Regions from separate parts of the Brevibacillus sp. M2.1A genome, predicted to be linked through region 2. Evidence: riboswitches for the same ligand, from Rfam matches in the RefSeq annotation. Region 2 holds a riboswitch; the other holds the start of a gene.

Region 1 (6,132 bases), 3.9 Mb from region 2:
GCGACTCCTTTTGCGGTCTCATTGCAGACATAATCGAAGTGTGGAGTGGAGCCACGAATGACAGCTCCCAATGTAACAACTGCATCATAGCGACCGGATTCCGCCATTTTTTTGGCGATCAACGGAATTTCAAATGCCCCCGGAACCCATGCCACGTCTACCTGCTCCTCTTCTACGCCATGACGCTTCAAGGCATCAAGGGCCCCTCCGACCAGCTTGCTTACGATCAATTCATTAAAACGTCCTGCCACAATCCCTACACGCAAACCTGTTCCAACCAAATGTCCTTCGAATGTTCTCATCGCTTATTCCCTCTCCTTATCTGTGCAGATGAAGCAGGTGGCCCAGCTTCTCTTGTTTTGTTGTCAGGTACTGTTTATTGTGCAGATGCTCCGGCATTTGAATCGGCACCCGTTCTTCTACTGTCAAACCGTAGCCAGTAAGCCCACGGATTTTTCGTGGGTTATTGGTCAAAAGCCGCATGCGTTGCACACCTAAATCCCGCAAAATTTGCGCACCAATACCGTAATCTCGCAGATCAGCGGCGAATCCTAGCTTTTCATTGGCCTCAACCGTATCCAAGCCTTCCTCCTGCAGCTTGTAGGCACGGAGCTTATTAATCAAGCCAATGCCTCTGCCCTCCTGGCGCATGTACAATAAAATGCCGCGTCCGTTCGCTTCGATCTGTTCCAATGCAGCGTGCAGCTGTGGACCGCAGTCGCAGCGGTATGACCCGAAAATATCGCCTGTCAAGCACTCCGAGTGCACGCGAACGAGAATGGGCTCATCCGGTCCGATCTCTCCCTTAATGAGAGCCACATGCTCTTTGCCATCCAGCTCGTTCGTATAGGCCGCTATTCGAAAATCACCGTAGGCGGTCGGAAGCTGCACTTCGATTTCCTTTTTCACCATGGATTCCGTCCGCATCCGATACGCTATCAGGTCTGCAATCGTAATCAGCTTGAGCTCAAAGCGGCGTGCAATCTCTACCAATTCCGGCAGACGTGCCATGGAGCCATCCTCGTTCATAATTTCGCAAATGACTCCCGCTGGAATGCCCCCCGCCAAGCGAGCCAAATCAACTGCCGCCTCCGTGTGACCCGCTCTGCGCAATACACCGCCAGACTTCGCGATTAACGGAAAAATATGTCCCGGTCTGCGGAAATCTTCTGCGGTCTTCTGCTCATTGAGCATCGCCAAGACCGTTTGAGAGCGCTCGTGAGCGGATATCCCTGTGTGTGTGCTCCCTTCATCGATAGACACGGTAAAAGCCGTTCCTTGCTTGTCTGTATTGGCATTCACCATCGGAGCCAGCTGCAAGCGAGTTGCGTGCTCTTCTGTCACCGGCACGCACACGAGTCCCCTGCCGTGCGTGACCATGAAGTTGATCATTTCAGGCGTAGCCGCTTCGGCCATGCAGACAAAATCTCCTTCGTTTTCCCGATCCTCATCATCTACCACGATGACTGCCTTGCCCTGACGCAAATCTTCCAATGCTTCTTCTATGCGATGAAACATACTTTCTCCCTCCTACTCACGCGAAGCCATTTTCCTGCAAAAAGGCTAGACTGAGCCCGCCAGATTTTTCTGTACCGCCATGGTTTTGATAACCTAACAAGCGCTCCACATATTTGCCGATGACATCCGTTTCGAGATTCACCAAGTCCCCAGGTCGTCTGTCTGCAAGACTTGTATTCGCCAGCGTATGCGGAATGATCGAAACCGTAAAACCGTTATCGTTTACGTCCACCACGGTGAGACTGATGCCATCTATGCAAATCGATCCACGGGCAATGACGTACTTCAACAGCTGCGGTTTGGCCTCAATCCGGAACACAACTGCATTCGCATTCACCTCTCGTGAAGCAACTATTCCGGTCCCGTCTACATGTCCGGAGACGATATGCCCGCCGAATCGATCCCCCAGCCGCATCGCCCTTTCCAAATTCACTCGCTGTCCACTGCGTAATTGGCGCAAGCTCGTCTTATTCATTGTCTCTGGCATCACATCGACGCAAAACTGACGATTGGTATAAGAAGTAACCGTAAGGCAAATGCCATTGACCGAGATACTGTCGCCGAGCTTCACCCCTTCAAGTACCTGCTGTGCGCGGATGACCAGTCGGCTCGCCTGTTCGTTCCCTTGAATCGATTCCATCACGCCCACTTCTTCGACCAGTCCCGTGAACATGCTCTCTCCTCCTCACCTGCTACGTCTGATCCTCCCATTGTGGGTACCCGCTAATCTGTACATCGCCTTTCCCAATCGGAGTTATCATGACATTTGTCAGCTGCACTGCTTCTCCCATCGTTGCAAAGCCTTGACCACCGAACGGCGAGGGCGCACCGCTTCCTCCGATCAGCTTTAGCGCGATATGGCTCACGACCTTCTGAATCGCTCTCGCCTGCAAAAAGGAGCCGTTTACTTCCTGTCCGCCTTCCACAAGCAACGAGGTAATCCCCAGCTCCCCCAACGTATCCAGCACCTTTTCCACGCGAATTGGCCCTACCATTGTGATGACCTTAACTCCTCTTGCTGCAAGCAGCTCCTGCTTTTCCCTTGGGGCTGCATCTGTCGTAAAGATCCATGTCTTCGCATCTGTATTCTGAACGACACGGGCATCCAGCGGCGTACGTAATTGGCTGTCCAAAATCACGCGAACTGGCTGGCTCCCAAAACACTGCTCTCCCTTGCGCGCCGTCAACAGTGGGTCATCAGCGAGAATCGTCCCAACTCCAACCAGGATTGCATCATGCTGCCTGCGAAGTTCATGCACCTCTGCCCGAGCCTCTGCACCAGTAATCCACTGACTGTGTCCCGTGACCGAAGCAATTTTTCCGTCCAATGTACTGGCCGTCTTTACCGTCACAAATGGACGTCTGGTTTGGATGTAATGGAAAAAGACTTCATTGAGCGCCTTCGCTTCCTCTTCTCTCACGCCCACCGCCACTTCTACTCCTGCTGCCCGCAGCATCTCGATGCCTCGTCCCGCCACCAATGGATTCGGATCGAGCGTAGCTACAACCACACGACGTACATCAGCTGCGATCAACGCTTCTGCACACGGCGGTGTTTTCCCATAGTGACTGCAAGGCTCCAGCGTCACATATACGGTCGCACCTTGCGCTTTTTCCCCAGCCATCCGCAGTGCGTGCACCTCAGCATGGGGCTCTCCTGCCCGCAGATGCGCTCCCATTCCGACGATGGTTCCCTCTTTCACAATCACAGCTCCGACCATGGGATTCGGACTGGTTTGGCCTCGTGCTGATCGTGCCAGCTCCAGCGCCAGATCCATGTACTTGCTGTCCTGTTCCATACCGCACTCCTTTCTGTTCCATCATTCCAGCCAAGCACAACGCAAAAAGCCCTTGAAACCTCACAGCGTTTCAGGGCATAGGGAAAGAAGCCTTACCTCATCTGTTTTTTGAAAAAACAAATGAAGAAAGCAAAAAATCTTCTTCCATCCGGACTGTACCGTCGGCTCTGGACTTTCACCAGATCAGTCGCTGCAAGCGTGGTCAGCGAGTCGCGGGCTCAGACGTACGTACGCCATTACCGCCGGTCAGGAATTTCACCTTGCCCTGAAGATTGTCGCTATGAAGTTTTATGAAAAATAAAAACGCCCATGAATATTATGCTCAGGGCGTTCAGAAAGAAGCCTCGCTTCTACCGTTTTTTGAAAAAAACAGCGAAACAGGCCGTTCCAAATACCTTCTCCCATCCGGACTGTACCGTCGGCCTTGGATTTGCACCAAGTCAGTCGCTATCAACTGCTTCGATAGCGAGTCGCGGGCTCAGACGTGCGTTCGTCATTACCGCCGGTCGGGAATTGCACCCTACCCTGAAGGCTGGTATTCAGTTAGGCAAAGTATAGCATATTTTTCGCTATTGTCTGTAATCATTTATTGGAGAAGTGCACTTTTACTCTTGCTCGCACATTTCGAGGACCGTCAGGAGTTCTTTCAAATCATTGATGTACGCTCTTGGCACAACACCATTTCGCTCCATGTCCAACTCATTCCCTTGATAGGCAATAAAAGCAACTTGTCCATCACAGGCCGCCTTGCCATCGATCCACGAATCCCCGATCATCGTCCAGGCCGAAACAGGCCAATCTGGCTTTCGGCTGCGAATATAGTGAACGCCAGAGGGAGATGGCTTCAATGTCGTCATCTGCTCGCGGGCGACGATTTCAGCGAAGTAGGAGGCGATTCCCGTCTCGTTCAAAGCCTCCATTGCAGCAGCATACGCGTTGTTGGTCAGGATATACAACTGGTAGCGGTTCTTCAACTCCTCCAGCACTTCTACCGCGTGTTGCTCCAGAACGGCACCATGCATCCCTTCCTTCTCGATCGTGGTTACTGCATCCCACATCGCTTGCTCCAACTCTGACGTCATCTGCTCCGCTTTTCGCCCGATCTCAATGAGCTGTGATGCGGTATGCTTTTCCCATTCAAATGTTGGGGAAACGATCCCATTGTCCACCCATAGCTGAAATATGGCCCGCTTCATCTCGGTAAAATCGATCCTGGATTGCAACAAGGTGTTGTCCATATCGAAAATAATGCCTTTTTGAAAGGTTCTGCTCATTTTGTGCCTCCATTTTTGACAATAGTCGTGAATGATCCTTCCATTTTATCAAAAAAAGGACTATCCCTCCGTCATTTTATAACTTTTGGGACAGCCCCCTTTTTGGGGTTCGATATTGAGTTCCTATTGCTTCTTCTTGGCGCTATCTACTTCATACGGCACATCCTTTGGAACTCCTCCGGCTGGCCAGTCTTGTGCCTTTTTGGCAAAGTCCGGACGTGGCTTGGACAAAATATAGGCAGCTAGGTCCGCTGCTTCTTGATCGGTTAACGAGCCTTGCTTGATGCCACCCATTTCCCCTAAAGGCATATTACGCTGAATGTAGCCAGCCGCTTTGGAAATTCGAGCCATGCCTGCACCAATATTGAAGGAGTTATCCCCCCATAGTGCTGGGCCAGAGTTTGGACCTGTACCTGAACCATCAGCAGCATGACATTGTAAACACGATTTTTGGAAGAGGGCTTCTCCATTTGCCACATTCGGTTGAGGTACGGTCTTCATATCATTTTTCTCTATCCACGGGCGCTCTTTAATTCCTACTGGTACATCTGTTGAGATATATGTCAGATAGGCAACCATCGCTCTCATTTCGTCGCTGTTGTAAGGCAATGGCTTTCCGTTCATGCTTCGTTGAAAGCAACCATTGATCCGATCTTCAATAGTAATCACTTTTCCAGACCTTGGAATGTACTGGGGATAGACTGCGGTGACACCCGTTAATGGGGAGGTCGCATCCATTCCTGCATTACCGTGACAGCTGGAGCAGGAAAGCTTATTTCCTGTGTATTCAGGGATCACTGTGCTCGTTTCATTCATTAACTTATGTCCATACTTAATCGATTCTCCCAATGGCCCTTCTGGTACCTTGTCCATACTAGGCGGGGTGTAAGAATCTAAATTGATTGCTCCCGTTGCCCCACTCGCTGTTTTATCTTTGGCCTCATTCGCTGTTGAGGTGGGTTGAGCGGACTGCTGTGTAGCGCAGCCTGCAAAGACCAGCATCGCCACTACAACCATAGACAGCTTCTTCCAGCCTGTCTTCTCTTTTTTGAACATAGGTCTCACTCCTCCATGTTGATCGTGCATTCACACCATGAGAGTAGCAAGAGGCGTGCCAAACCATAGAAGCAGGAAAACGAACGACTTGGCGCTTCCAAACAGCAAGAAAAAGAAAAGACCATGCCAAAATGTCATGGTCAGTACGCGACAAAATGTCACGGTCAGTACGCGACAAAATGTCACGGTCGCAGCTCGTACTCTTCGATTTTTCGGTACAGATTACGCACGCTGATCCCCAGCTTCTCAGCTGTCTTGGTCTTGTTCCATTGCAGAACGTCCAGCACATGCTTGATATGTTCTCGCTCTACGTGTTTCAGTAAAAACGCCTCTTCCTCCCCCGATTCTGCAGAGAAAAGGAGCTTTCGATCTGACGGGTTGTGATGCACTGGCTGTTCATGAGGAAAGAGATCCTTGTCGTCAATCTCCTCTCCTTTTGCCAAAACGACAGCGCGTTCGATCATATGAGCCAACTCCCGAACATT
Region 2 (6,132 bases):
GGAAAATCGACCACGATCAAGATGCTGACGGGTATCTTAACCCCGAGCGATGGCGAAATCGTCATCAACGGCTATGTGCCTTTCAAGCAGCGGGAAGAGTACGTTCGATCCATCGGAGTTGTTTTCGGGCAACGCTCTCAGCTTTGGTGGGACCTATCTCCGCTAGAGTCCTTCCGCCTGTTGAAAAGTGTTTATAAGGTTGACGAAGTAGAAGGAGAAAAATGGCTGGAGCGTTTGATTGAAGAGCTGGAAATTTCTCCGTTCGTCAGTCAGCCAGTGCGCAAGCTGAGTCTCGGACAGCGGATGCGCTGTGAAGTGGCTGCTTCGTTGATTCATAAGCCACGCCTGCTGTTTCTCGATGAACCGACAGTTGGACTCGATGTCCTCGTTAAACAAAAAATCCGTGAGTTTCTCCGCAATCTGAACGAGACGGAAAATATGACGATCTTGTTGACGACTCACGATGTGTCAGACATCGAAGCACTCTGTAAACGGGTGCTTGTCATGGACAAAGGAAAGCTGATCTTCGATGGTTTACTGAATGACCTCAAGGAAAAATGGGGCAATGGCACAGAAGTGTCCTTTCAAATGAAAAAGCGCACTTCAGCAGATGCTCTTCGTCAGGCATTGGGCGAGATGCCTTGTGAGATCGAGCAAATCAATGACTTTACCCTCAGTGTAAAAGTAGCGCGAAGTCAAGAAATGTTGCCCTTTGTGTTGTCGACGGTCATGTCCTCCTTTGAAGTCAGCGATGTGAAAATCGAGGAGACGAGCACAGAGGATATCGTTCGCAACATTTATTCCTCAGACCAAGAGGTAAGAAGCCATGCGTAAGCTTTATATGGAACTCATCCGCATGAGGTTTTTGACGATGCTTGCCTATCGTGTGAACTATTACAGCGGGATCATTATCTACGCGATCAACATCGGTGCGTACTACTTTTTATGGGGAGCGATCTACGGAGGTCAACAGCAGCTGGGCGGGCTTACGGTGGAACAGATGACTTCCTACGTTGCGATTGCTTGGATGTCGCGGGCGTTTTATTTTAACAACATCGATACGGAAATAGCCCAGGACGTCCGAGAAGGCAAGGTCGCGATTGAAATGATACGCCCTTATAATTACTTGTCCGTGAAAACGGCGCAGGCTTTTGGGGAAGGGATCTTTCGTTTTCTCTTTTTCGCGGGTCCAGGCATTTTCCTTATCAGTCTGATCATTCCGTTCAGCTTCCCTGCGACAGCAACTGGGTGGGGACTGTATTTGATCAGCTTGATGTGTGCGTTTTTGATCAATACACAAATCAATCTGGTGACAGGCTTGCTTACTTTCTTCCTGTTCCGAAACGATGGCATGATGCGAGCCAAGCGGGTCGTGGTGGATCTGTTGTCTGGTCTCGTGCTGCCGATCAGCTTTTTCCCCGGTTGGGCGCAAACGGTAATGGGGTATCTTCCATTTCAGGCGGTCAACTACTATCCGAGCTTGATCTTCACAGGTGCGATTACAACGGAACGCTCCTGGGAATTGATCGGTTTTCAGGTGGTTTGGATGTTTGTCATACTGGTTCCCATCTTGGTGATGTGGCGTCTTGCCCGCAACAAGCTGGTTGTGCAAGGAGGGTAGAGCATGCAAGACATGAGACATATTTTCAGTATTTTTGCCGACTACCTGAGCCAGTACTTCAAGACGAGACTTGCCTACCGAACAGATTTTCTCGGGGATTTTGTGTCCAATCTGGTTTCTGAGTTGATCAATCTTGTCTTTATTGTTGTTGTGTTCACCCATGTTCCGCTGATGGGGGATTGGACGCGTGACGAGATTATCTTTATCTATGGGTTCTTTTTGGTTCCATACGCGTTATTCTCGATGTTCTTCGGTTTTTGGGACTTCAACGAACGGTACATCATCCGGGGCGAGATGGATCGCATCCTGACGAGACCGATCCACAATCTGGCGCAGGTGTGCCTCGAGTCGATTGCGCCAGACCGCATTTTTGGCGTCATAACCGGGATCATCATCATGGGGTATGCTGCCATTCAACTCGATTTGTCGTTTTACTGGTACGACGTGTTCATCTTTATCGGGCTCTCGATCAGCGGGGCACTGATTTACGGTGGCGTGTATACCGCGATTGCCGCGGTTAGCTTCTTTTCCGACTCGCGGACAGGGATTGCTCCGATGATCTACAACATCCAGCAATATGGGCGCTATCCGGTAGACGTGTACAACAAGGCTATTCGCTTTGTGCTCACCTACGTGCTGCCGTTTGCTTTCGTAGGTGTTTATCCGGCGGCTTACTTTTTGCGCAAGGAAGTCTGGTACACATATGCGGCAATGACGCCGGTAGTGGCTGTTATTTTCTTCGGGATTGGGCTGTTGGTCTGGAACTGGGGAGTCACGAAGTATCGGGGAGCGGGTTCTTGATTATTTATAATCCGAAGTCGTTGTGAGGTAAAAAAAGACCATCCCGGCTGCAACCGGAACGGTCGGTACAATAGGCGCTTCCCGCAAAGGGGTGCGGATCAATACTATGTTGTGAAATAGACCGCAGAGCTGTCAACTCAAGGGCGGTCTATTTCTTTTTGGTCAAGGTAACTACCAAGCCGATCTCACCCGCTTTCTATGGGGATGAGCCGCGACCACCCTTGAGGAGCCGATTCTATTGTACAAGCGAATGATAGCATAATGTGCTCTCTAGTTAGCAAGTGTCTTTTTTATTCGCTATTCGCACTAAACACATCGGAAAAATAAATAAGAAGTGTCGCTTTGGCAGTTTCCTCTATTGTCAAATCAAAAAACAGCAGTATAATATGCTGTATACAACTACACATTCCTTCGGGGCAGGGTGAAATTCCCGACCGGCGGTGATCATGCTTTACGCATGTTAAGCCCGCGAGCCTCCCGAGCGTAAAGTTGCGACGGAGTGCAGGATCTGGTGTGATTCCAGAGCCGACAGTACAGTCTGGATGGGAGAAGGATGACGACAGTACGTTTATCACACGTGCTTGTTTACCTGTGCAAACGGGATGAGAACGTAGAGGCCAGCCCTCTTGTTTCTTGTACCTTTTATTTGCGCATGGTTTTGTCATACGCTTGCAAATGCCCTGTGGAACATAGCCACAGGGTTTATTCTGTTTGTGTAACAAGACGTGTGAGCATACAACGACTGTTGCCATTCCTCAAGAAGGAGTAGAAAAATGAGGAGATGGTAAACATGAAAGAAACAGCGCTGCATTCTTCGCGCACACGTGCAACCCAAAAGCTGGTGACGATTCCCATGCTGGCGGCCGTTGCATTTATTCTGCAGTATCTCGAGGTTCCCGTACCACTGATGCCAAGCTTTTTGAAGCTCGACTTCAGCACACTCCCGGCATTGATCGGGGGACTCATGTACGGACCTGTAGCTGGCATTATTATCGAGGTACTGAAAAATACACTGCACATGCTCTTCAAAAATACAGATGGCCTTTTGATCGGTGAACTCGCAAACGTCGTAGCAGGATCAAGCTTTATTTTTGCGGCTGTCTACATGCAGCGTCTGGGCCAAGGCAAAAAAGGCTTCCTGACTGGTCTCGCTCTGGGGACGGTTTTGATGACGATCGTCATGGCTGTGGCAAATGCATATGTGCTGTTGCCTGCGTACGCTGTGCTTTATCAAATGCCGATTGAACAGCTCTTGACTATGTTCAACGCGACAAGCATCTGGTCATTGGTTCTGTACGGAATCGTGCCGTTCAATCTCTTCAAAGGTGTTATGATTTCAGTGGTCGCGTATCCGATCTACGTGAAGCTCGGCTCCAGAATCGCTGCGCGTACCAACAATTGACAACCACGACATGACTCGCTAATATGTTAACTTAATAGAAAGTTTCAAAAGGCTATGAAAGGACCCGCAGCTATTCCCACGTTACAGAGAGTCGGCCCTAGTCTGGAAGGCTGATACGTAAAGGATAACTGCATCCCATCCTGAAGCCGCTGGTGAAGAGCTTAGCCGGATGCCCACCGTTATCGGGTTATCGAGAGGACTATGGCGTATTGCTATGGTCAATCAGGGTGGTACCGCGGAAGTTAATCCTCCGTCCCTTTTTGGGATGGGGGATTTTTTGCATTTTACGTAAGAACAAAAAGGAGCGTAGACGGATGAAAGAGGACAAAGCGTTTGTAAAAGAAATTACACCGCAATCGGAGGATTTTTCGCGTTGGTACATCGATGCCATCAAAAAGGCGGATTTGATGGACTACACACCGGTGCGCGGCTGCATCGTTTTCAAGCCGGATGGCTTTGAGCTATGGGAGCGAATTCAAGAGGCGATGAATAAGCGCTTCAAGGAGACAGGGCATCGCAATGCCTATTTCCCGATGCTGATCCCCGAGTCCTTCTTTCAAAAAGAAAAAGAGCATATCGAGGGCTTCAATCCAGAGCTGCCTTGGGTAACAGAGGCTGGGGGCGAGCCGCTAGAGGAAAAGCTCGCACTACGTCCAACCTCCGAGACGATCATCGGGCATATGTACAGCCAATGGATTCAGAGCTATCGGGACCTGCCTGTATTAATCAATCAGTGGGCAAACGTGTTTCGCTGGGAGAAGCGGACAATGCCGTTCTTGCGGACATCGGAATTTCTCTGGCAAGAAGGCCACACGGCACATGCGACAGAGGAGGAAGCTCGTCAGGAAACGATGCAAATGCTGGAGATTTACCGAGAGGTCGTTGAGCAGGAGCTGGCCATTCCGGTTTGGAAGGGACAAAAAACACCAAGTGAACGCTTTGCGGGTGCTGTTGACACGTATTCCATTGAAGCGATGATGAAGGATGGAAAAGCAGTGCAGGCGGGTACCTCGCACTATTTGGGCGATAAATTCGCGCGCGGCTTTGAAATCAAGTTTTTGGATCGCGACAATCAGTTCAAGTACGTTCACACCACATCATGGGGCACCTCTACGAGACTGATTGGTTCGATGATCATGGTGCATGGCGATGACCGCGGTCTCGTGTTGCCGCCTCGCATGGCTCCGACGCAGGTGATTATGATCCCGGTCGGTCCGATGAAGCTGCGCGAGAAAGTCATGGAGGCGTTTGATCCGCTCTTTGACGAAATCAAGGCCGCAGGAGTGCGTGTCCGTGCTGATCTTCGCGAAGAAACACCAGGCTGGAAGTTCAATGAGTGGGAAATGCGCGGGGTTCCTCTGCGTCTGGAGCTCGGCCCACGTGACGTGGAAAATGGTCAAGTGATTTTGGCTCGACGCGATACAGGGGAGAAGGTGACGGTTTCACTTGAAGGTATCGCGCAGACCGTTGTTCAACTGTTGGAAGAGATTCAGCAAAATATGTTCCAAAAAGCACTAGCATTCCGTGATGAAAACTCACATCTGGGGATCGACACACTGGAGCAGCTATCCGCTCATATTGCCAAAAACGAGAGCGAAAACAAAACGAGCGGATGGGTGTTAGCTGGCTGGTGTGGGGATGACGCTTGTGAATCGAAGATCAAGGAAGAAACCAAGTTCACCTCTCGCAACATCCCGTTTGAGCCTCCTGTACAAAAGAAAGTCTGCCTTTGCTGCGGCAAAGAGTCACAGCATAGTGTCTGGTTCGGACGGGCGTATTAATCAAAAAAGGGTGTGTCCACGCTTTTGCGGCAGGGGCACACCCTTTTTTCAACTAGCGTCCGAGAATCCAATCGGTAAAAGCTTGCACATCCGTAAAGTGGTAGTCAGGCTCGGGATCGAATTTTCCCGACTTTTGTGTAACCAAAAGCCAATCCACACCGACTGTTCGCAAACCAGCGGCACGACCAGCCAAAACATCAGCATCACTGTCACCTACGAAAATGGTTTCCGCAGGAGTTGCGCCTAGCTGTTTCATAGCAGTAAAAATACCTTCTGGATGAGGCTTTGGATGTGTGACCTCATCCCCTGTAATCACGACGGAAAAATACGAATCTAATCCCCATTCGCGAAGGGAGATGTCAGCGCTTTTTCGTCCTTTTCCTGTTACGATTCCCATTTGGATATCGGCTGCGTGAAGTTCGTCGAGCATCATTCGGATATTTTCCGGATTTTGTACGCGGGAGTGTTCATCTGTGTATACACGATAAAAATGTGCGAAGGCGTTGTCATGCGCATGTGGGGGAAGC

What was found. Region 2 has a riboswitch for FMN ahead of HP567_RS08280 (ECF transporter S component). Riboswitches for the same ligand answer to the same signal wherever they lie in the genome.
Region 1: it holds a riboswitch for FMN, as region 2 does, so the genes downstream of both, ribD (bifunctional diaminohydroxyphosphoribosylaminopyrimidine deaminase/5-amino-6-(5-phosphoribosylamino)uracil reductase RibD) here and HP567_RS08280 (ECF transporter S component) in region 2, are expected to answer to the same signal.

The regions. Positions count from the first base shown of each region.
Region 1 covers NZ_JABSUY020000001.1:5,598,061-5,604,192, forward strand. Annotated here, with positions in the region: gene ribH (6,7-dimethyl-8-ribityllumazine synthase) at 1-302, opposite strand, end outside; gene HP567_RS26695 (bifunctional 3,4-dihydroxy-2-butanone-4-phosphate synthase/GTP cyclohydrolase II) at 319-1,518, opposite strand; gene HP567_RS26700 (riboflavin synthase) at 1,535-2,191, opposite strand; gene ribD (bifunctional diaminohydroxyphosphoribosylaminopyrimidine deaminase/5-amino-6-(5-phosphoribosylamino)uracil reductase RibD) at 2,211-3,317, opposite strand; FMN riboswitch at 3,450-3,594, opposite strand; FMN riboswitch at 3,707-3,854, opposite strand; gene HP567_RS26710 (HAD family hydrolase) at 3,923-4,591, opposite strand; gene HP567_RS26715 (c-type cytochrome) at 4,715-5,647, opposite strand; gene HP567_RS26720 (sigma-54-dependent transcriptional regulator) at 5,830-6,132, opposite strand, start outside.
Region 2 covers NZ_JABSUY020000001.1:1,683,687-1,689,818, forward strand. Annotated here, with positions in the region: gene HP567_RS08265 (ABC transporter ATP-binding protein) at 1-834, shown strand, start outside; gene HP567_RS08270 (ABC transporter permease) at 827-1,621, shown strand; gene HP567_RS08275 (ABC transporter permease) at 1,625-2,422, shown strand; FMN riboswitch at 2,826-2,980, shown strand; gene HP567_RS08280 (ECF transporter S component) at 3,213-3,824, shown strand; gene proS (proline--tRNA ligase) at 4,139-5,605, shown strand; gene HP567_RS08290 (HAD family hydrolase) at 5,658-6,132, opposite strand, start outside.